Regions from separate parts of the Thioclava sp. F36-7 genome, predicted to be linked through region 2. Evidence: riboswitches for the same ligand, from Rfam matches in the RefSeq annotation. Region 2 holds a riboswitch; the other holds the start of a gene.
What was found. Region 2 has a riboswitch for thiamine pyrophosphate ahead of thiM (hydroxyethylthiazole kinase). Riboswitches for the same ligand answer to the same signal wherever they lie in the genome.

Region 1 (11,107 bases), on a different contig from region 2:
ATCACGCGGGCCTTCGCCGCGCGCGGGGCTGTTCGCGTAGCCTCGCTTTAGCGCAGCACCTGATCCGTCGGCCAGCTGAGCGTGGTCTCGGTGCGGATCGTCTTGGTCTCGCCTGCGCCCAGATCGAAGCGCCATGCGAGCACGCCACGGCGATGGTCGTAGTCGCTCTCGCTTGCAGGCGGGGTCGCCTTGGTCGTGATCTTCAGGTCTTCCTGTTCGGAATAGGGCACCCGGTCGATCACCCGCATCGGCCAGCCTTTGTCGGTGAGGTTTTTCACCTCGATCTCGACCACGTCGCGGCGCTCATTGGATTTCGAGATGAAGCCGCTATCGCCTTCCATCGTGTCGGGCATGCGGCGCTCCACGCGGATGCCTTCGATCGGCCCGAAGCCAAGCGTCAGATCGTCACCCGCCGCGACCATCGGCAGATGCGACTGACCCACGAGCGCCCCATCCGCAAAGAGGTTCGCGGGGCCGGGCAACAGGATCTCGCCGGTGTCGTTCTTGCCCTCGGCTACGCGATAGGCCTGCGGATCGGTCAGCGGCGCGGCCTCGGCGAAGACCTCCATCGGCAGGGTCTTGGAATCGAGGCTTAGGCGCAGATCGTCCACCCCGTCGCGCAGGTCCACCGCGCTCGGGTAATGATAGGTCACCGTCTCGCCCTGCATCTGCAAATCGGCGCGGTCGCTGATCGCCGCCTCCATCATCGGGGCAGAGGCAGCGCCATCGGACGCGGCGAGGGAACGCTTCATCGGGACCGGCGTGGGCGGCGCATCGGGATCACCGATCCGGGCGAGGCGCGGATAGACCTCGCCGGGCTCCGCCCGCCCGCCGGGACGTGCCGTCGAGAGCGTCAGATCTACGCCACGCCAATCCTCGCCGGTGGCCTGATGGACCGAGACGAACCGCTCCATGTCCACCGCGCTCTTGTCGCGGTCGAGCCGCAGATCGTAGGAGGGCTGCCAGCCCGCGTTCTGGACGTAAGAAGTGATCGTCAGCGTGCCCGAGCCCTGCACTTTGGCGCTCAGCACGTCGTGATCCTCTGCCGGGTTCAGCAGCGCATCGAGCGCAGCCTGTGCCTGCTTCACCGCCTCCTTCGCGGGGTCGAGCGCGGCTTCGGCGCGGCGGGCTTCCGCCTCGGCGGCAATCGCGCGTTCGGTGGCGGAGAGGATCTGATCCTCTACCATCTGCGCCAGCGCGCGTAGCTGTTCAGGCGCGGTTACCTGCGAGTCGGTGTTCTTGAGATAGGTGATCTGGTCGCGCGCGGCCTGCGCCTTCGCGCGGATCACGGCCACCGCGTCTTCCTGTTCCGCAAGCGCCTCTTGCGCCGAGGCCAACCGATCGCGCGCAGATTTCACTGCGGCGCTGTCCTGCCCGCTGATCGCAGGCGCGCGCCCGGAGAGCAGGCTCACCGCGCCGATCTGCACACCGTCACCCGACACTCGCAGCGTCGAGACGTCGGTGCCCTCGGGAAAGCCCGGCACCAGCAGGTCATGGCTGCCCTCGGGGGCGTCGAGCGTCACCTGCCGCACCACCTGCGCGCCGCGTGGGAATAGCGTCACGGCCGTGATCTTGCCTGGTGCCTCGATCGTGTCGGCCAAGGCGGGCAGGGCGGTCGCGGCCAGCAGGGCCGCCGTGAGGGTAATGCGCATCGGTTCCTCCCAAATCCGTTCCAGATTGAGCCTGCGTCGCGCCGCGCGCAGTTGCAAGCCATTGAAATCCGGCGCGGCTCGCCACTGGCGGGAACTCGCCAGAGCGTCCGTGCGCGGGGCAGGGACGCTGTGCCTGCTTGCCCTTGCGTCCGCAGCCGCGCGCGCTTACGTTGCGCCCTACCTCGGGGTGCCAGCGCAAGGCTGGCTGAGATGCGATCCACGCGAACCCGTTGAACCTGAACCGGTTAAGACCGGCGGAGGGAAGGTAGCCGGATCTCCCGGCCCCACTCCGCCCGGCAAGCCCAAGGAGTGAGGCATGAAAACCCACCTGATGCTTGCGGGAGCCCTGAGCCTGATCGCCACGATGGCGGCGGCCGAGGACAAGCCCGTACTCACCGTCTACGCGCCCGATTATTTCACGAGCGAATGGGGCCCCGGCCCCGCGATCGAGAAAGGGTTCGAGGCGACTTGCGATTGCGATCTGAAATTCGTGGCGGGCGATGTGCTGCCGCGCATCCTGCTCGAAGGCGACAAGACGCAGGCCGATATCGCGATCGGCCTGAACACCGACGTGACCGCGAAGGCGCGCGCCACGGGTCTGTTCGCCCCGCATAACGAGGACACCTCCGATCTGACCATGCCGGTCAAATGGGACGATCCGATCTTCCTGCCCTTCGACTGGTCGGAGCTGGCCTTCGTCTATGACAAGACCAAGCTGAAAAACCCGCCCGCGAGCTTCCAGGACCTGCTGAATGCGCCCGACGATGCCTACAAGATCGTCATCGAGGATCCGCGCAGTTCGGTCGCGGGTCTGTCGCTGCTGCTCTGGGTGAAAGACATCTACGGCGACAAGGCCGAAGAGGCCTGGACGAAGATCGCGCCGAAGGTGCTGACGGTGACGCCGGGCTGGTCCGAGGCCTACGGGATGTTCACCGATGGCGAGGCGGATATGGTGCTCAGCTACGTCACCTCGCCCGCCTATCACATCGTGGCCGAGAAGGACGACAGCAAGGCCGCCGCGATCTTCCCCGAGGGGCATTACTTCACCCCCGAACTGGTCGCGCAGCTCAAGACCTCGAAGCATCCAGAGCTGGCGCAGAAATTCCTCGATTACGTGCTCAGCCCCGATTTTCAGGGCATGATCGCGACGGCGAACTGGTCCTTCCCGGCGAAACTGCCCCACGATCAGCTGCCCGAGGTGTTCCGCAACCTGCCGATGCCCGACAAGACGCTCTATCTGGGTGAGGCCGAGGCCGAGAAACTGCGCGGTCCGGCGCTGGACGAATGGCAACGCGCCTTCTCCAAATAAAACGCGCGCCCCTCTGGGCGGTGCTGGCGGGTGCGGCTTTGGCCGCGCTCGTCCTTGGCACGTTGGCGGCGGTGACGCTGCGCGCGGGCGGGCTCACCGGGCTGCGCGAGACCGACCTCGCCGCGATCCGCTTCACGCTGTGGCAGGCGGCGGCCTCGGCGCTGATCTCCTGCGTGCTGGCGATCCCGGTCGCGCGTGCACTACACCGGCGCCGCTTTGCGGGGCGGGGGCTGCTGATCTCGCTGCTGGGGGCGCCCTTCATTCTGCCGGTGATCGTCGCCGTCTTCGGGCTGATCGCGGTGTTCGGGCGGCGCGGGCTGGTCAATGCGGCACTGGCGCCCTTCGGCATAGATCCGATCTCGATCTATGGCGCGCAGGGCGTCATCATCGCCCATGTCTTCTTCAACCTGCCGCTGGCCACGCGGATGCTCCTGCACGGCTGGGAGGCGATCCCGGCCGAGCGGTTCCGCCTTGCGGCCACCCTCGGCTTCGGCCCGGCCGAGGTCACCCGCCACCTCGAACGCCCGATGCTGCGCAGCGTCCTGCCCGGCGCGTTTCTCGCGATCTTCCTCGTCTGCCTGACCTCCTTCGCGGTCGCTCTGACGCTGGGCGGCGGGCCGCGCGCGACTACGGTGGAGCTGGCGATCTACCAGGCCTTCCGCTTCGATTTCGACATGGGCCGCGCGGCGAGCCTTGCGCTGGTGCAGGTCGCGATCTCGGTCGCGGCGCTGCTGATCGCGGCGCGCGCCACCCTCCCGTCGAGCTTCGGCGCGGGGCATGACCGCCGCGCCACGCCGATCCCGCAGCTGTCCGGCGGGGCAGAGCGCGTGGCCTTCGATACGCTCGCGATCCTTCTGGCGGCCGTCTTCCTGCTGCTCCCCATCGGGGCCGTCTTCGCCCGTGGGCTGCCTGCGCTGGCCGAGCTGCCCGAGATGATCTGGCCCGCCACGCTGACCTCGCTGGTGATCGCGTTGGCCTCGACGGTGATCACCCTCGCCATCGCTCTGCCGCTTGCGCTGGCGGCCACGCGGCAACGCTGGGCGGAAATCGCGGCGATGCTGCCGATGACCGCGTCGAGCCTCGTGATGGGCACCGGCGCCTTCCTGATCGCGCGGCCCTTCGTGAACCCCACGAGCCTCGCCCTGCCGATGGTGCTGCTGACCAATGCCGCGCTGTCGGTGCCCTTCGCGACCCGCATCCTGATGCCCGAAATTCGCACGTTGCAGGCCGATTACGACCGGCTCGCCGCCTCGCTCGGGCTGCATGGCTTTGCCCGGCTGCGCCTGCTGACGGTTCCGCGCCTTGCCCGGCCGCTGGGCTTCTCGGCGGGGCTGGCCGCGGCCTTCTCGATGGGCGATCTGGGCGTTATCACGCTGTTCTCGGACGGCCAGACCCGCACCCTGCCGCTGGCGCTGTTCCAGCTCATGGGCTCTTATCGCATGGATCAGGCGGCGGGCGCTGCGAGCCTGCTCCTGATCCTCACCTTCGCGCTTTTCTGGGCGCTCGACCGCGCGGGGCATTATGCTGACCCTCGATAGACTGACCCTCACACAGGGCGATTTCCGCCTCGATGCCGATCTGAAGATCCCTGCCGGAGCGCGCGTCGCGCTGATCGGCCCGTCCGGGGCGGGCAAGTCGACGCTGCTTGCGGCCATCGCGGGGTTCTTGTCGCCCGCAAGTGGCCGCATCCTCTGGCAGGGCGAGGACATCACCGCGACGCCGCCGGGGGAGCGTCCGCTCTCGATCCTGTTTCAGGATCAGAACCTCTTCCCGCACCTGCGGCTCGAGACCAATCTCGCGCTCGGCCTGAACCCGAAAGGCAAGATCGACGCCACCGACCGCGCCCGGATCGAGACGGCGCTGGCGCGTGTGGGCCTTGAGGGGATGGAGAGGCGCAAACCCGGCGCGCTGTCGGGTGGGCAGCAAAGCCGTGCGGGGCTCGCGCGGACGCTGCTCCGCGGCCGGCCGATCCTGCTGCTCGACGAGCCCTTCGCGGCGCTGGGGCCCGCGCTGAAATCCGAGATGCTGGCGCTGGTGGCCGAGATTGCCCGCGAACAGGGCACGACGGTGCTGATGGTCAGCCACGATCCCGAGGATGCCCGCGCGCTTTGTCCGCAGACGGTTCTGGTGGCCGAGGGCCGCGCCCATGCGCCGCAAGAGACCGGACCGCTTCTCGACGATCCGCCGCCTGCGCTGCGGGACTATTTGGGAGAGTAGGGGCTCTGCCTCTCTTCGCTGGCGCGAATTCACCCGGGGATATTTGAACAAGCCCGAAACGGTCTGCGCTTCGGGCTTGCTGGAAATATCCCGGGGGTCCGGGGGCAGTGCCCCCGGCCTTGGGTTCAGTAGATCACGACCGAGCGGATCGACTCGCCCGCATGCATCAGGTCGAAGGCCTTGTTGATGTCTTCGAGCGGCATGGTGTGGGTGATCATCGAGTCGATCTCGATCTTGTCGTTCATGTACCACTCGACGAATTTCGGCACATCGGTCCGACCCTTGGCGCCGCCGAATGCGGTGCCTTTCCAGGTCCGGCCCGTGACGAGCTGGAACGGGCGGGTGCCGATCTCGGCCCCCGCGGGTGCGACGCCGATGATGACCGACACGCCCCAGCCGCGATGCGAGCATTCCAGCGCGTCGCGCATCACCTGCACGTTGCCCGTGGCGTCGAAGGAATAGTCCACGCCGCCGATCTGGTCGCGCTCGGTCTTGGTCAGGTTGACGATCTGCTGCACCACCGGAACGTCCGATTTCGAGGGGTTCACGAAATGGGTCATGCCGAACTTGCGCGCCATTTCCTCTTTCGAGTCGTTTAGGTCCACGCCGATGATCATGTCAGCACCCGCCATGCGCAGGCCCTGAATCACGTTCAGACCGATGCCGCCGAGGCCGAACACGGCGGCAGTCGAGCCGATCTCGACGCCTGCGGTGTTGATCACCGCGCCGATGCCGGTGGTGACGCCGCAGCCGATATAGCAGATCTTCTCGAACGGCGCGTCGTCGCGCACCTTGGCGAGCGCGATCTCGGGCATCACCGTGTGGTTCGCGAAGGTCGAGCAGCCCATGTAGTGATAGATCGGCGTGCCATCGAGCATCTTGAAGCGCGTGGTGCCGTCCGGCATCAGGCCCTGACCTTGGGTGTTGCGGATCGCGGTGCAGAGGTTCGTCTTGCCCGAGAGGCAGGACGGGCATTCGCGGCATTCCGGCGTGTAGAGCGGGATCACGTGATCGCCCGGCTTCAGCGTGGTGACGCCTTCACCGACCTCGAGCACGACGCCCGCGCCCTCATGGCCGAGGATGGTCGGGAAGATGCCCTCGGGGTCAGCGCCCGAGCGGGTGAATTCGTCGGTGTGGCAGATGCCGGTGGCCTTGATCTCGACGAGCACTTCGCCCGCTTTCGGGCCGTCCAGCTCCACTTCCATGATTTCGAGCGGTTTTCCCGCCTCGAGCGCGACTGCGGCACGGGTTCTCATGGGCGCATACTCCTTGTATAAATTCCGCAATAGCCTGCGTTATCGGCGCGGCCAATGCAATGAAGGGTGCGACATGTTGAAACGATTTTTCGTCATGGGTTCGATGCTGGCGCTTGCGGCCTGCGATCCCGCGGGTCCGATGAGCGAGACCCCTACGGATGGCGCCTATCCTGCGCCCCAGCCTGGTGCGCCCGCGCCCTATGTCACTTCGCCGGTCAGCGTCACCAAGGGCGGCTTGCAGGAACGTGAGCCCGACACTTGCGGTGCGGTGAACTACACCTCGGTCCTCGGCCAGCCAGCGGCGCAGATCCAGACGCTGGGGATCGCCAAGCCCTATCGCATCGTGGAATGGCGCGGCGTCGAGGATCAGGTCTACAATCCGCAGCGCGTCGTGTTCCGGCTCGATTCCCGCGGGAATGTCTACAATATCGATTGCGGGTGAGCCTGATGGAACGGAGCAGGGCGCGGATCGGTCTGATCGTCACACTTGGGGTCGCAGCCTTCGGGGTCGCGGCCTGCCAGCCGCACCGCATGCCGCCCCGTTCGGGGCCGCCCGCGGTTGGCGTCTGTCCGCCGCCCGGACTTGCGTCGCTCGTGGGGCGTCCTGAAACGGTGCTGGCGGGGCTCACCCTCGCGCGGCCCCATCGCATCATTCATCCGGGCGATGCGGTGACGATGGATTACGCCCCGGATCGCGTGAATTTCGAGATCGACGGGAGCGGCACGATCGCGGCGGTGCGCTGCTACTAGGGCAGAGAGTGCGACGGATCGGGAAAAGGAAAAGCCCCGTGTCTGACCAGGACACGGGGCTTTTCTGCAGGAAGAAAAGCGCCCGACGATACGAACTGGGTGGGGGCTGTTTACCGCACCGTCGGGCTTTTAGCGTTTTCCGCTGAATTGAAGGTGGCTTGGAAACCCGGCAGGAAGGCGCAGGAAATCAGGCATTTTCGCGGTCTTATTCCGGCGCGGCAAAGGCGTATGCAACCTTAGCGCGGGTGGGCTTGATTTGCGCCACGCGCGATGTACCCTTTGTAAATGACGGTCCAAACGCCTTCCCCCTATCCGAACCCTTCCGGCGTGCCGGAGCAGATCGCGTTCGATCGCTCCGAGCTTGGCGTGATCCTGTCGCTTTACGGGCGCGCGGTCGCGGCCGGTGAGTGGCGCGATTACGGGATGAGTTTTCTACGCGACGTCGCGGTCTTCTCGATTTTTCGCCGCGCCGCCGAAGTGCCGATCTACCGGATCGAGAAACGGCCCGCGCTACGCTCGAAACAGGGGCAATATGCGGTGATCGGCCAGCAGGGGCAGGTGCTGCGGCGCGGTCACGATCTGCGCCAGGTGCTGCGGGTGCTCGAGCGCAAGCTGATCCGCGCGGTCGAGTGAGCGCGTCCCGCGCGCAACCAAGGTCTTTCTAAGCTGCCGCGCCCAATGCCATGCGCGTTGCCTCGCAGCCCCTGACTTGCTAAGCCAGCGCCGAAGGAAACCTGCGAGGCGCGCGTCCCATGTCGTTCAATACTTTCGGTCATCAGTTCCGCGTCACCACCTGGGGCGAAAGCCACGGGCCTGCGCTTGGCGCGACGGTGGATGGCTGCCCGCCCGGCATCGAGATCGACGAGGCGTTCATCCAGCAATTCCTCGACCGTCGCCGTCCGGGCCAGTCGAAGGAAACGACCCAGCGCAAGGAGCCCGACGCTGTGCGCATCCTCTCGGGTGTGTTCGAGGGCCGCACGACCGGCACGACGATCCAGTTGATGATCGAGAATACCGATCAGCGCTCGAAGGATTACGGCGAGATCGCGCGGCAGTTCCGCCCCGGTCATGCCGATATCACCTACCACCAGAAATACGGTGTCCGCGATTATCGCGGCGGTGGGCGCTCCAGCGCGCGCGAGACGGCGGCGCGTGTGGCCGCAGGGGGCGTCGCGCAGGCCGCGCTGCGCCAGTTGGTCCCCGATCTTCAGATCTATGGCTACATGGTGCAGATGGGCGCGAAACATCTGGACCGCGCGAAGTTCGACCGCGATGCAATCCTGCAAAACCCGTTCTTCCTGCCCGATGGCGAGGCAGCGGATGAATGGGCCGATTACCTCGCCGCGATCCGCAAGGGTCAGAACTCGGTCGGGGCCGCGATCGAAGTGGTGGCAGAGGGCTGCCCGGCAGGTCTGGGCGCGCCGATCTACGCCAAGATGGATACCGAACTGGCCGCTGCGATGATGTCGATCAACGCTGTGAAAGGCGTGGAAATCGGAGAAGGTATGGCTGCAGCGGCACTGACCGGCGTCGAGAATGCCGACGAGATGGTGATGGGCCCCGAGGGCGTCGAATATCTGTCGAACCACGCAGGCGGCATCCTTGGCGGGATCACCACCGGCCAGCCGATCACGGTGCGCTTTGCGGTGAAGCCGACCTCGTCGATCCTGACGCCGCGCCGCTCGGTTAATGTCGCGGGCGAAGAGGTTGAGGTGATCACCAAGGGCCGCCACGATCCTTGCGTCGGTATCCGCGCGGTGCCGGTGGCCGAGGCGATGATGGCCTGCGTGATCCTCGATCAGTTCCTGATGGACCGGGCGCAGACCGGCGGAGTGCGCGGGACGATCGGCTGAGGGGGCGCTGCCCCGTCGCCGAAGGGCGACATTATCGAGGCAAGAGGGGGCTCTGCCCCCGCTCCTGCGGAGCCCCCCGGGATATTTTCGCCAAGCCGAAGATAGGCAGCGGTCTGCCGGGCGCCGATGCAGAGTGCTATGACGTGGCGTGCGCGACCTTGCGGGATGTGAACCGCCCGGTTTATTCTGCGAGCCCCGGGGGCGTTTCCCGGAACCGGAGGGCAGATGTCACAGGCAGATCAGATCAATCGCGGGCGCAAGTTCGATCAGGTGCTCGAAGGGGCGCGGACGATCTTTCTGCGCGACGGGTTCGACGGGGCCTCGGTCGATGACATCGCCAAGGAAGCGGGCGTGTCGAAAGCCACGCTTTACAGCTATTTCCCCGACAAGCGGCTGATGTTCGTCGAGGTCGTGCGCTCGCAACTGAAAGAGCAGACCGACAGCGCCGTCGCTACGATCGATTTCGGCGCAGCCCCCGAGGTGGTTCTGTCGCTCGCCGCTGCGCAGATCGTCGACTCGATGAGCTGCAAGCTGAACCAGGGGCTCTACCGGCTCTGCGTCGCCGAATCCGAGCGGTTTCCCGAACTGGGCCGCGCCTTTTACGCGGCGGGGCCGGAGTTGGTGCATGAGCTGCTGATGGAGTACCTGCGCTGTGCTGCCGATCGGGGCGAGCTGGTGATCGACGATATCGACCTTGCCGCCTACCTCTTCATCGAGCTGTGCAAGTCGGAACTGCACCCGAAGCTTCTGTTCGGGATTTGCGACAGCTTCACCGGCGAGCAGAAAGAGCGCGTGATCCGGGGTGCGGTCGCGATGTTCCTTGCGCGCTACGGGGCGAAGGCCTGATCAGGCCAGATCGCGCACCATCCACTGATTGCCTTCACCGCGCTGCAACTGGAAGCGGCCCGTCTTGATCAACAGGTCCGAGAGCTTCGCGCTGCCATAGGTGCGGGTGTCGAAATCCGGGTTGGCCTGCGTGATGAACTGGCCGAGCTGGCCCAGCGAATACCATTCCTCTTCCAAACCGATCGCTTTCATCGCGTTGACGATGATCGGGATCGCGGCTTTCGGCTCCTGCTTGCCGCCCGAGGATTTCGGGGCGCTGGTGCTGCTGGTCTTGTCAGACGTCGGCTTGGCGGTTGTGTCGGTTGTGCTGTCGCCATTGCCGAGGTTCTCGACATAGATGAAGCGTTTGCAGGCCTTGCGGAAGGCCTCAGGCGTCTTCTGTTCGCCGATGCCGTAGACGTCCAGTCCCTGTTCGCGGATGCGGGCGGCGAGGCGGGTGAAGTCGCTGTCCGAGGAGACCAGCACGAAGCCGTCGAACAGATCCGAATGCAGGAAATCCATCGCCGCGATGACGAGGCCGATATCGGAGGCGTTCTTGCCCTTCGTATTGGCGAATTGCTGATCCGCGACGAGGCCCAGTTCGGCCACGCGCTTGGCCCAGCCCGCGAGGCGCTGCGCCGACCAGTCGCCGTAGATGCGGCGCACCGAGGCTTCGCCCAGCGAGGCGATCTCTTCGAAGATCGCTTCGGCATATCCGGCGGGGACGTTATCGGCGTCAATCAGCACGCACAGGCGCGGGGCGCGGGAGGCGGGGCTGATATGGGGCAGCTCGGAAATGTCGGGCATTGTTACTCCTGTTGTCCCTTCCCAGATAGCCCGCTTGCCCGCGACATCCAAGAGCGCGGGCGCTTTGCGCCGCGTCAGTAGAGGGAGAATTTCAGCGGCCCTCCGGCCCGTCATACTGGCGCTCGACCTTGGCGACACGCAACGCGTAATGGCGATACCAGCGATCCTTGCCGAGTTGCTGCGCGAGCTGGTGCTTTGCCACCGCTTTCCACGCGATCAGCGCCGCCTCGTCGGCCCAGTAGCTGACGGTGAGGCCGAAGCCCGTCGCGTCGCGTGCGCTTTCCATCCCGATATAGCCGGGCTGCTCTGCGGCGAGCGCGGCCATCTGTTCGGCCATCGCGCCATAGCCCTCATCGCTCGCCCCGGGCAGAGAGGCGAAGATCACCGCGTAATAGGGCGGGTCGGGCAGGGGCGCGAAGCCGGGGGGCGGGGTGGACA
Region 2 (11,107 bases):
CGAACCTTGATCGAAATTTACTGGGGCAAACCCATCTCCCTCGTCGTGTCGCCGGACGGCGACGTTAAAACCTTCAGCACCATCGAACAGGTGCAGTACTGGCTGCGCGAGAAATGGCCGGTCACTGATACCGCACAGATCCGTGCAATTGACCGCGTCGAAGCGGCCATGGAATGTCTGGGCACCGTGGGCGACGCGCGCAGCGCGTTCCTCGGGGCCGCGACCACCGCCGGCTTTTCACCATTCGAAACGATGGATCACCCGATTGCAGCCTGATCACACAGCACATACGGCGTCGCGCGCGCGACGCGGACGGGCCGGCTCGGCCCCGCGGTTCGAAGGCCTGCGGTCGAAGCTCTTCGACGTAGCCTTCGGGGCGTGGACGGCACTGCAAGCGCCGATGATCCCGGTTCTTGCGCTGGCGCGGCGCCCCCGTCTCGTGCGCGCCGCCGTGCGGGTCTGGACCGGCGGGGTCTTCGCGCTCGCACGCGGGATCCTGCGGTTGCGCGTGCGCGAGCAAGGGCTCGAGAACAAGCATCTCGACAGCCCCTGCATCTATGTCTGCAACCACCAATCCACATGGGAGACGCTGGCCTTCAACCAGCTCGTGCCCGATGTCTGCATCATCGCGAAACACGAATTGCGGCGTATCCCGATCTTCGGCTGGTTCCTCGAACATTCGCCGATGATCCTGATCGACCGCAGCGGCGGCGGGCGCGCCCTTGCCGGGATGATCACCCAGGCGCGCGAAGAGGCTGCCAAAGGCCGCTCGATCCTGATCTTCCCCGAAGGCACACGGGTCGGCGTGACTGATCGCTGCGAATTCCAGCCGGGCCTGATCGCGCTTTATCGCAAGCTCGGCCTGCCGATCGTGCCGGTTGCGCATAACGCGGGCCATGTCTGGCGCAGGGACGTGAAGACCGGGGGCACGATCACCGTCGCCTATTTCCCGGCGATCCCGCCCGGGCTTCCGGGCGCCGAGGTGAGCGCGCAGGTCGAAGAACTTCTCAATGTCGAGAAAGACCGCCTGCCCCCCTGCACTGCTCTGAGCGACAACGGAAAATAGGTCGCGCCCTTTTGGCATTGGGCCGCTCTCGCCTCTTGTGAGGCGGCCCTGCTGGCCCCGTGCCTATCGAGCTTCGAATTTCCGACCGCGACACATCCCAGACATATTGATATCGGTGACACGCGGGCCGATCAGGCATTTCTCACGCGGCGATGAAGTCCTAGGATCGACATCCTGTTGGACGCGCGGCCCCCACCGCTATGCATGAAGGTTCTTTCCATGGCCACCAAACCGATGTTGCACCCACGCAATCAACACCGGGCTGGGTACGACTTTGAGCGTCTGATCGTGCAAACCCCGGAGCTGGAAGCATTTACCACAAGAAACCCGCGCGGACGGATGACGATCGACTTTTCGGACGTGGATGCGGTCCGCATGCTCAACCGGGCGCTCTTGCGGACGCATTACGACATCGATTTCTGGGATATTCCGGCCTCTTACCTATGCCCTCCGATCCCCGGCCGTGTCGATTACATCCACTATCTGGCGGATCTTCTGGCCGAGTGTAACGGTCATGAGACCCCGCACGGGCCCGAGATCAAGGCTCTGGATATCGGGACCGGCGCCAGCCTCGTCTACCCGCTGACCGGACAGCATGAATATGGCTGGGAGTTCACCGGCGTCGATATCGATCCGGTGTCGATCAAGTCGGCGGCCGAGATTTGCGACCGCAACGGTCTGAACATCAGCCTCAGACGCCAGTTCGATCCGGAGGACATCTTCGAAGGCGTGATCGGTCCCGACGACATCTTCCATGTCACCCTGTGCAATCCGCCGTTTCATGCGTCCATCGAGCAGGCGGACAAAGGCACCCAGCGCAAGTGGCGGAATTTGGGGAAAGGTCACTCGAAGAAACTCAATTTTGGCGGCCAGAACGCCGAACTCTGGTGCCCCGGCGGCGAGATCGGCTTCATCGCCAGAATGATCGAGCAGAGCATGGACGTCGCCGATCAATGCCTGTGGTTCACCTCTCTGGTGTCGAAGAAAGACAACCTGCAGCCCATTTCCAGACTGCTGCGCAAAGCGAGGGTTGCCGAGTCCAGGGTCGTCGAAATGGCGCAGGGGCAGAAGACAAGCCGGTTCATCGCCTGGACCTATTACCCCGAAGCACAGCGATCCCTATAGTGGGTCGGGTTCGTCGGCAGGACGCTAGGGATGGCGCCTGCTCTCGCGCGACGGGCGCATTCGAAAGGACTTCGGATCACGTCGCGCTCTGGGCGCGTCGCGCGAATGCCGCGGACATTTTTCTGGATCGCCGCCGAAGCCAGCGTCGCCCGCGCGCTGCGTGACGATCTGACCGCCCGCGGTCATCCGAAGGAATGGCTGAAGGCGGCAGGATACTGGATTGCCGGATAGGCCGACGGCTCGGCGAAGGACCTGTGAGAGGCGCAGGCCCGCGCTGGGATTTCCGACGCGGGCCGGGAACCGGGCCCGCGACACTCAAGCCGCAGGCCGCCGCCAGCTTTCGCGGTGGTAAGCGCTGTCCCAGAACCGCCATTCGTGCCAGCAACTGCGGGCGAAGGCGCGGTGCATCCGCTTGCGGGCGGCGTCATCGGCCTTCGCGCCCAGCCTGTCGGTCAGCGCCAGCATCCGTTCCACGCTCTGATCGAAAGCCTCGCCCGAATAGGTCGCGATCCAGGCGGCATAAGGGTTCGCGTCCCCGCTGAACTGCGCAATTTCCCGGCCGATATCGCGGTAAATCCAGAAGCAGGGGAGTAGCGCCGCCACCGCCTCGGGAAAATCGCCGGTCGTGGCACTGCGCAGAAGGAAGGACACGTAGTGATCGCAGGCGGCTGAGGGCTCGATCTTCGCGAAATCGTCGGCCGAGACGCCGAACAGCCCCATGTAATGCGCGTGCAACTCCCGCTCGACCGCGATCGCGCCTGCCGCCGAGCCCGAGAGCTGCGCGACGGTCGGCGCATCGGGGGCCTTCGCGGCGGCGAGTGCGAGGGCCCGGGCGAAGCCTTCGAGGTAATGGGCGTCCTGAATGATGTAGCCTTGGAACGTTTCCGGATCGAGGCGACCCTCCGCCAATTCGCGATTGAAGGGCATGTCGTGGATCTGGCGGCGCAGCGGCGCGGTCGCCTGCGCGAGGTCTTGGGTGAAGCTCATTGGCTGTCCTCCTGAAAAGCGTGGAAATGGTGCACCGGCCCGTGGCCCGAGCCGACGGACAGCCGATCCGCACCGGCAATCGCAGCGCTCAGATAGGCCTTCGCACGGCGTGTCGCGTCCGGCAGCGGCAAGCCTGCGCCGAGCCATGTGGCCAGCGCCGAGGACAGAGTGCAGCCGGTGCCATGCGTGTTGCGCGTCGCGATGCGCGGCGCATTCAGCCAAACATCGTCCCGCGCGGTGACCAGCAGGTCCGGGCTTTGATCGCCCTGCAGATGCCCGCCTTTCAGCAGCACCGCACGCGACCCGAGATCGCGCAGCGCGTGGGCCTGTTCGCGCATCTCATCGAAGCTATTAGCCTCGGCACACCCCAGCAGATCGGCGGCCTCGGGCAGGTTCGGCGTAATCAGATCGGCGCGCGGCAGCAGGCTGCGCAGCGCAGTCACCGCCGCCTCTGCCAGCAGCCGATCCCCGCCTTTCGCGACCATCACCGGGTCGAGCACCACTGGACACTCAAGCCCCGCCAGCCCCTCAGCCACGGTCTCGATGATCGCGGCATCGCCGAGCATCCCGATCTTGATCGCGTCGATCCGAATGTCGTCGCGCAGCGCGGCCATCTGCGCCGCGATCAGACCGGTGTCGCACAGGCTGACCGCCTGCACGCCGCGCGTATTCTGCGCGGTCAGAGCCGTGATCACGCTCATCGCATAGCCGCCATTGGCGGAAATGGCCTTGATATCGGCCTGAATGCCCGCCCCGCCCGATGGGTCGGAGCCTGCAATGGTGAGGATATTGGGGATCATAGGTCGCTCCATGCGCTGCGCAGGGTTCGGGTGGCGCGCGCCATGTCAGGCGCGCGCGAGATGGCGGAAATCACGGCAAGACCGGCACCGCCCGCGGCGCGGATCGCGGGAGCGTCAGCGGCAGTGACTCCGCCGATCGCGAGACAGGGGAGGTCCGTGCGTGCGGCGATCGCGGCAAAGCCCGCATGGCCGATCGGGGCGGCGTGGTCGGGCTTCGAGCCGGTCGCATGGATCGGCCCGACGCCGAGATAGTCGACTCCCGGGGGGACTGCGCCGATCTGCGCCTCGGTCTCGATCGAGAGGCCAAGGATCGTGTCGGGCCCGATCCGGCGGCGGATCGCGGCGGGGTCGCCATCGCTCTGGCCGATATGCAGCCCGACGGCGCCGATCTCGATGGCCACCGCGACCCGGTCGTTCACGATCAGCGGGACGTCATAGGGGGCGAGCGCCGAGATCAGCGTCCGGGCGAGTGCTGCGAACTCCGCATCGGGGAGCGTCTTGTCGCGCAGCTGCACCCAGCCCGCGCCGCCCTCAGCCGCAGCGATCGCCTGCGCGATCACGGGCTGCGGGGCGTCCGGGTCGGTGACGAAACAGATGGGCGGGATCATGCGGGTTCGATCCGCGCGCCAGCGGTCAGCGCCTCGGCGTCGATGGCATGGAGCGCATCGAGGAAGGCGACCTGAAAGCTGCCCGGACCTTGGGCGGTCGCGCCCGCGCGCTCTCCCGCAAGCCCGAAATAGGCCAACGCCGCGAGAACCGCCTCGAACCGGGGCTGGCCTGCCAGAAAGGCGGCGACCACACCGGTGAGCGAACAGCCCAAAGCGGTCACGCGGGGCATCATCGCATGGCCATTCGCAACCCGCGCGGCCCGCGTGCCGTCAGTCACGAAATCCACCGCGCCGGTCACTGCGACCACGGCCCCGCTATGGCGCGCCAAGGCCCGCGCGGCGCCTTCAGCCGTCGCAACGCTCTCGGTGGAATCCGCCCCTTTTCCCGCGCCAGCCTCGCCCGCAAGCGCAAGGATCTCCGACGCGTTGCCGCGGATCACCGTCGGACGCAGGTCCACGAGATGCGCACTAAGCGCGCGCCGATAATCCGTCGCGCCGACCGCGACCGGGTCGAGCACCCACGGAATATCCTTGGCGCGCGCCACCGTGGCCGCCGCCTCCATCGCCTCGGCCCAGATGGGCGACACCGTGCCGATATTGATGCTGAGCGCCTGCGCGAGACCGGCGAATTCGGCCGCCTCCTCGCGCGCATGGACCATCGCGGGCGAAGCGCCCGAGGCCAACAGCACATTCGCCATCACGTTCATCGCGACATAGTTGGTGATGTTGTGAACGAGCGGTGCGGTCTGCCGCATCTTTGCGAGATATTGTCCGGGGTCTTCCATCGCACTCTCCTTGGCTGCCGGCAGCAGGAGGTGTGCGAGGGGGCGAAGGCGGGACTGCGCCTGACCGTCTCACGCGCCTCCCTCCGCCGGCATTATCCGGTTCAGGTTCTAAGGGTTCGTCTCAGCCCGGTTGCCCGAGCGCCCCTGTCGCTTCGCCCAAAGAGGTGACACCGTCGGAGCCCCCCCGTCAAGCGGTGTGACGACAAGCGGCAGTGCCTCAATGGTCCGCGTCTGTCCAATCGCGCGATCGTTGCAATCTATCCGGCGCGCCGCTCTTGCAGAGCCCTGCCCCATCCTTTAGAGGCCCGCTCAACCGGTCGCAGCCTACCCGGTCATCAAAACAAGGGTTCAAATATGAAGACTTTGGTCATCTGCTCGGGCGGACTCGATTCCGTATCGCTCGCCCATATCGTCGCCGCTGAGGGCAATCTCACGCGGCTCGTCTCCTTCGATTACGGCCAACGGCACCGCAAGGAGCTTGATTACGCCGCCGCCGCCGCGCACCGCCTTGGCGTGCCGCATCACCTCATCGACATGCGCCCGATCGGGGCCGCGCTGACCGGATCGGCGCTGACCGACGATATCGACGTGCCCGACGGGCATTACGCCGAAGAAACGATGCGCATCACCGTTGTCCCGAACCGCAACGCGATCATGCTGGCCATCGGCTTCGGTGTGGCCGCCGCGAATGGCGACGAAGCGGTGGCGACTGCGGTGCATGGGGGCGATCACTTCATCTATCCGGATTGCCGACCCGCCTTCACCGAGGCTTTCGATGCAATGCAGCGCATGGCGCTCGACGGTTATGCCGATGTGCGGCTGGAGACGCCTTTCGTGCATCGCTCCAAGGCCGACATCGTGGCCGAGGGCGCGAAACACGGCACGCCGTTCGCCGAGACGTGGTCGTGCTACAAAGGTGGCGATGTGCATTGCGGGCGCTGCGGCACCTGCGTCGAGCGGCGCGAGGCGTTCCATCTTGCGGGCGTCGCGGACCCGACCGCCTATGCCGATCCCGATTTCTGGGCCAAGGCCGTCGCCGAGAAGGAGGCCCGCTGATGTTCCGTATCCGCAAGGAATTCCACTTCTCCGCCTCGCACCAGCTTGCGCATCTGCCCGAAGATCATCAATGCGCACGGCTGCACGGGCATAATTACATCGTGGTCGTCGAACTGGCTGCCGCGAAGCTCGATGAGAACGGGTTCGTGCGCGACTATCACGATCTGAAACCGCTCAAGACCTATATCGACGACACCTTCGATCACCGGCACCTGAACGACGTGATGGACGTGCCCTCGACCGCAGAGAACATGGCCAAGCATTTCTACGACTGGTGCAAGGCACGATGGCCCGAAACCAGTGCGGCGCTGGTCAGCGAGACGCCCAAGACCTGGGCCGAGTATCGTCCATGACCACCCTTCGCATCGCCGAGATTTTCGGCCCGACCATTCAGGGCGAAGGCGCGCTGATCGGCGAGCCCACGCTCTTCGTGCGCGCGGGCGGCTGCGACTACCGCTGCTCGTGGTGCGACAGCCTCCACGCGGTGGACAGCGCCTATCGCCACACATGGGCGCCGATGAGTTCCGAGGATGTCTGGGCCGAGCTGCGTCGGCTGTCTGGCGACCGGCCACTGACGATCTCGCTCAGCGGCGGAAACCCGGCCATTCAGGATTTCGGACCGCTGATCGCGCTCGGGCGAGCCGCTGGCTACCGCTTCGCCTGCGAGACGCAGGGCTCTGTCGCGCGGCCTTGGTTCGGCGATCTGGATACGCTGGTGCTGTCGCCGAAGCCGCCTTCGAGCGGAGAGCAGGTCGATTGGGACGCCTTTGCCGCGTGCGTGGCGGCCGGAGGTTCGGCCCGCAGCACCGTGATGAAGATCGTGATCTTCGACCGCGCGGATTACGACTGGGCCAAGTCTGCCCATGCCCGCCACCCGGATCTGCCGCTCTTTCTTCAGCCGGGCAATCCCGAGGTCGACCCGGAGGTTCCGGTCGATCCGCAGGGTCTGGCCGACCGGCTTGGCTGGCTGACGGACACCGCTATGGCGGACGGCTGGTTCGCGCCCCGCATCCTGCCGCAGCTGCATGTTCTGATCTGGGGCAACAAGCGCGGCGTTTGATCCAACCTCGGGTCGGACGCCCCGAACATCACTCGGGCGCGACCCGCGTCACGCAGGACCGCGGTTCGCGAAACTCGTGACGCGACGCACCATTTCGTCGAAATCGAACGGCTTCAGCAAGACTTCAGTATCCGTAAGCGTCGTAGCCGTTGCCGCTTCCTCGTCATAGCCGGTCATGAACATCACCCTCAGATCTTCTCGCGCTTCGCGCGCCCGGGCCGCGAATTCCCGGCCCGTCATGCCGCCCGGCAAGCCGATATCCGTCAGGAGAAGCGTCACCTCGGGCTGGTCCTGCAGCACCTGAAGCCCGGCCGCCGCATGGGCCGCCTGGTAGACCGTGAAGCCTGCCTCTTCCAACGCCTCCACGACGACGAAACGCACGATCGCCTCATCGTCCACGACAAGGATCGTGTGTCCGCCCCCTGTGGCGGGCTCCTCGCTTACAGGCAGGTCCGCTTCGGCGCGCGCGACCGTCTCGACCGAGCGCGGGAGGAAAATGTTCACGGTCGTCCCCTTCCCCAGTTCGGAGTCGATCGTCGCGCATCCGCCGCTTTGGCGCGCGAACCCGTAGACCATCGAAAGCCCGAGGCCGGTGCCCTTCTCGCTGGGCTTCGTCGTGAAATAGGGATCGAAGGCTTTCGAGATTTCCTCCGAAGTCATTCCCGTTCCGGTGTCGTGCACGGACAGACGCAGGTAGTCGCCGGGCGGAAGCTCCGAGTTATCGGTCTCGATGACCTCGTTGGTCGTGCTGATCGTGATCGTGCCACCATCGGGCATCGCATCGCGCGAATTGATGCAGAGATTGAGAAGCGCGCTCTCAAGCTGGTTCGGGTCGACCATCGCGGGCCAGGCCTCTGCGTCGTCCTCCGCCCTTACCAGAATATGCGGCCCGATGGAGTGCCGCATCAGGTCCTCCATGCTGCGGACCAGTTGCGGCACGTCGGTCGGCTTGGGCATCAGCGACTGCTGACGCGAGAAGGCGAGCAAACGCTGTGTGACGCTGGCAGCCCGTTCGGTCGACGCTTGCGCGGCTTCGAGATAACGCAGAATTTCCTCGCGACGCCCGTCTTCGAGCCGCTTCGCGACGAAGTCGAGCGACCCGGAAATCGCCGTGAGGAGATTGTTGAAATCGTGGGCGAGCCCCCCGGTCAACTGCCCGACGGCCTCCATTTTCTGGGCCTGCCGGAGCTCTCCCTCCCGCTGCATGAGCTTCGCGGTCTGCTCTTCGACGCGCTGCTCGAGGGTTTCATTCAGCCTGGACAGTGCCGCAGCCGCCTTGTCGCGCTCTTCGAGAATGGCGCGCCGGTCATCGAGATCCATCAGAACGCCTGCGAAGATGCGCGGCGTTTCGGCCTCCATCCGGCCATTGGCTTCGACCCAGTGATACAGCCCGTCGGCCCGCTTGACGCGAAACTGATATGCATACGGCGTCGTCTGCTGCGTGGCGCGATCGATCGCCGCCATCAGCCCCGGCTTGTCGTCCTCATGAACGTTCACGACAATCTGGTCGATTGTCAGACCTGCAGCGCCTTGCGCGGGATCGAGCCCCATGCTGCGCGAGAATTCTTCATCGAGATCGAAGGTTTCGCTGTCGAGATACCAAACCCAGGTGCCAAGGATCGCCCCGGCCGAGAGCGCGCGTGCGACGTGACATGCACTCTTTTCCGCGCGGCGCTGGCTTTCGCGTAGTTCGCGCTCTTTGCGTTTGCGCTCGGTGATATCGCGAAACAGAACCGCGACCTGCGCTTTCGCGGCGGGCTCCACCCGCGTCGCGGAAACCTCGATATGCCGCCCGGCCTCGACGAACTCGCGCTCGAACCTCAGAGGCTCTCCGGTTCTGAGCACTTCGCCGTAGATTTTGACCCACTCGGCCCCGTCTTGCGGGGCGACATCGAACACGGTCTTGCCGACGATACCGTCGATCCCGGTATGTCTTTCGTAGCCGGAATTGGCTTCGATATGGACATAGTCGCTGAGGGGACCTCTGGGCCCGTCGATGAACTGGATGACGCAGAATCCGTCATCGATCAGCTCCATCAGGGCCTTGTAGCCGGCATCGGGAGCCGCGTCGTCCTCAGTTCCGAGCGCATCACGCCGGAAAGCTTCTTGCCAGGTCACATAAGATCCAATGCAGGTTAATGCGTCTCCACCACTGCCCAGAGATATATCTTTTCCTTAATCTTACAAACATGTTTCCGGTACATGAATGGGGGTGGACGAATTGCCGCGAGAAAAATTATCTATAAAGTATGACAGAGACACCCCATGAAACACATTCGCAGCGCATCGCGCGGATACTTTCGGATCGTATCATTTCCGGAGAGATTCCGCCCGGCGCCCGGCTGAGACAGGACCATATCGCGAGCGAGTTCGGCGCGAGCCACGTCCCGGTGCGCGAAGCCTTTCGCGAATTGCAGGCGCGCGGATTGGCCGAGAGTGAGGCGCGCCGCGGCTTTCGTGTGACCGAGTTCGACGTGGCCGAACTGCGCGAAGTGGCGGAGATGCGCGCCAGCCTCGAACCCTTGGCGCTGCGCCATGCGGCCCCGAACATGACACGCGCGATTCTCCAAAAAGCTGAACAGGTTACGCGGATCGGCGACAGCGCCAGAACCGTCCGTGATTGGGAGGCTGCGAACCGCCAGTTCCATCGATTGATCCTGACACCCTGCGGGATGCCACGACTTCTGGAGACGATCGACAATCTGCAGACGACCAGCGCACGCTTCCTTTTTGCTGCCTGGCGTCGCGACTGGGAAGCCCGCTCGGACCATGATCACCGGATCATCATCACCGCCCTTCACAAGGGGCAAACAGACCTGGCCTGCGCAACCTTGGCACGCCATGTCGGCTGGATAGGAAAACGCAAGTCATCGATAAAAAATGCCGAAGCACACGAGACTTACGTGATTTCTGGCTAATTATCTATAACTTCAATTGATAGCTCCGGATGTGCCTGCATAGTCATAGATAGAAATTCCAACTATCGACTGAGGACAGGTTCAATGACGGTTTTCGACACTTCCCAGAAGCTCACCCACACTCTCTGGCGCGGCCTTGGCGTCGCGCTTTGCGGCGCTGCCCTGATCACACTCGGCGCGAAGCTTCAGGTGCCTTTCTGGCCCGTGCCGATGACTTTGCACACGCTTGCGGTCTTCTTCATAGCAGCGAGCGTCGGCCCCAGAATGGCGGCTGCCGCAATGGCCACCTATCTCATGATGGGCGCTATGGGAGCGCCGGTCTTCTCGGGCACACCCGAGCGCGGCATCGGACTGGCCTACATGATGGGACCAACCGGGGGCTACCTGCTGGGCTTTCTGCTGGCGGCGCCCATGATCAGCGTGCTCGCACAAGGTCGAGGCTGGCTCGGCAGAGCGCTGGCGATGCTTGCAGGGCTGATCGTGGTCTATGCCGCGGGCCTCGCCTGGCTCGCCAATTTCGTGCCCGCGTCAAAACTTCTCGCAACCGGCGTCGTGCCGTTCGTTCCCGGGGATCTGGTCAAGATCGCAATTGCCAGCGGTCTCGCAACAGGCCTCACTCGCCTGAAGGAGCGCGCGTAATCATGGCGGGAGGCATCAGAAACGATTGGAGCATGGCGCAGGCGAAAGCGATCCACGACCTGC

Region 1: another riboswitch for thiamine pyrophosphate. It lies ahead of thiB (thiamine ABC transporter substrate binding subunit); the one in region 2 lies ahead of thiM (hydroxyethylthiazole kinase).

Annotation. Positions count from the first base shown of each region.
Region 1 covers NZ_MPZR01000009.1:139,185-150,291, reverse strand. Annotated here, with positions in the region: gene BMI89_RS16725 (hypothetical protein) at 1-1, shown strand, start outside; gene BMI89_RS16720 (DUF4139 domain-containing protein) at 48-1,652, opposite strand; TPP riboswitch at 1,826-1,932, shown strand; gene thiB (thiamine ABC transporter substrate binding subunit) at 1,969-2,961, shown strand; gene BMI89_RS16710 (thiamine/thiamine pyrophosphate ABC transporter permease ThiP) at 2,937-4,499, shown strand; gene BMI89_RS16705 (ATP-binding cassette domain-containing protein) at 4,483-5,178, shown strand; gene BMI89_RS16700 (S-(hydroxymethyl)glutathione dehydrogenase/class III alcohol dehydrogenase) at 5,304-6,434, opposite strand; gene BMI89_RS16695 (I78 family peptidase inhibitor) at 6,508-6,876, shown strand; gene BMI89_RS20645 (I78 family peptidase inhibitor) at 6,882-7,184, shown strand; gene BMI89_RS16685 (DUF2794 domain-containing protein) at 7,470-7,817, shown strand; gene aroC (chorismate synthase) at 7,937-9,037, shown strand; gene BMI89_RS16675 (TetR/AcrR family transcriptional regulator) at 9,263-9,883, shown strand; gene BMI89_RS16670 (NYN domain-containing protein) at 9,884-10,669, opposite strand; gene BMI89_RS16665 (antibiotic biosynthesis monooxygenase) at 10,761-11,107, opposite strand, start outside.
Region 2 covers NZ_MPZR01000003.1:396,035-407,141, reverse strand. Annotated here, with positions in the region: gene BMI89_RS07755 (DUF982 domain-containing protein) at 7-276, shown strand; gene BMI89_RS07750 (lysophospholipid acyltransferase family protein) at 266-1,066, shown strand; gene rlmF (23S rRNA (adenine(1618)-N(6))-methyltransferase RlmF) at 1,286-2,191, shown strand; gene BMI89_RS21080 (SIP domain-containing protein) at 2,297-2,422, shown strand; gene tenA (thiaminase II) at 2,507-3,178, opposite strand; gene thiD (bifunctional hydroxymethylpyrimidine kinase/phosphomethylpyrimidine kinase) at 3,175-3,978, opposite strand; gene thiE (thiamine phosphate synthase) at 3,975-4,586, opposite strand; gene thiM (hydroxyethylthiazole kinase) at 4,583-5,371, opposite strand; TPP riboswitch at 5,433-5,527, opposite strand; gene queC (7-cyano-7-deazaguanine synthase QueC) at 5,726-6,427, shown strand; gene queD (6-carboxytetrahydropterin synthase QueD) at 6,427-6,780, shown strand; gene queE (7-carboxy-7-deazaguanine synthase QueE) at 6,777-7,487, shown strand; gene BMI89_RS07700 (ATP-binding protein) at 7,536-9,605, opposite strand; gene BMI89_RS07695 (GntR family transcriptional regulator) at 9,737-10,405, shown strand; gene BMI89_RS07690 (biotin transporter BioY) at 10,490-11,044, shown strand; gene bioB (biotin synthase BioB) at 11,047-11,107, shown strand, end outside.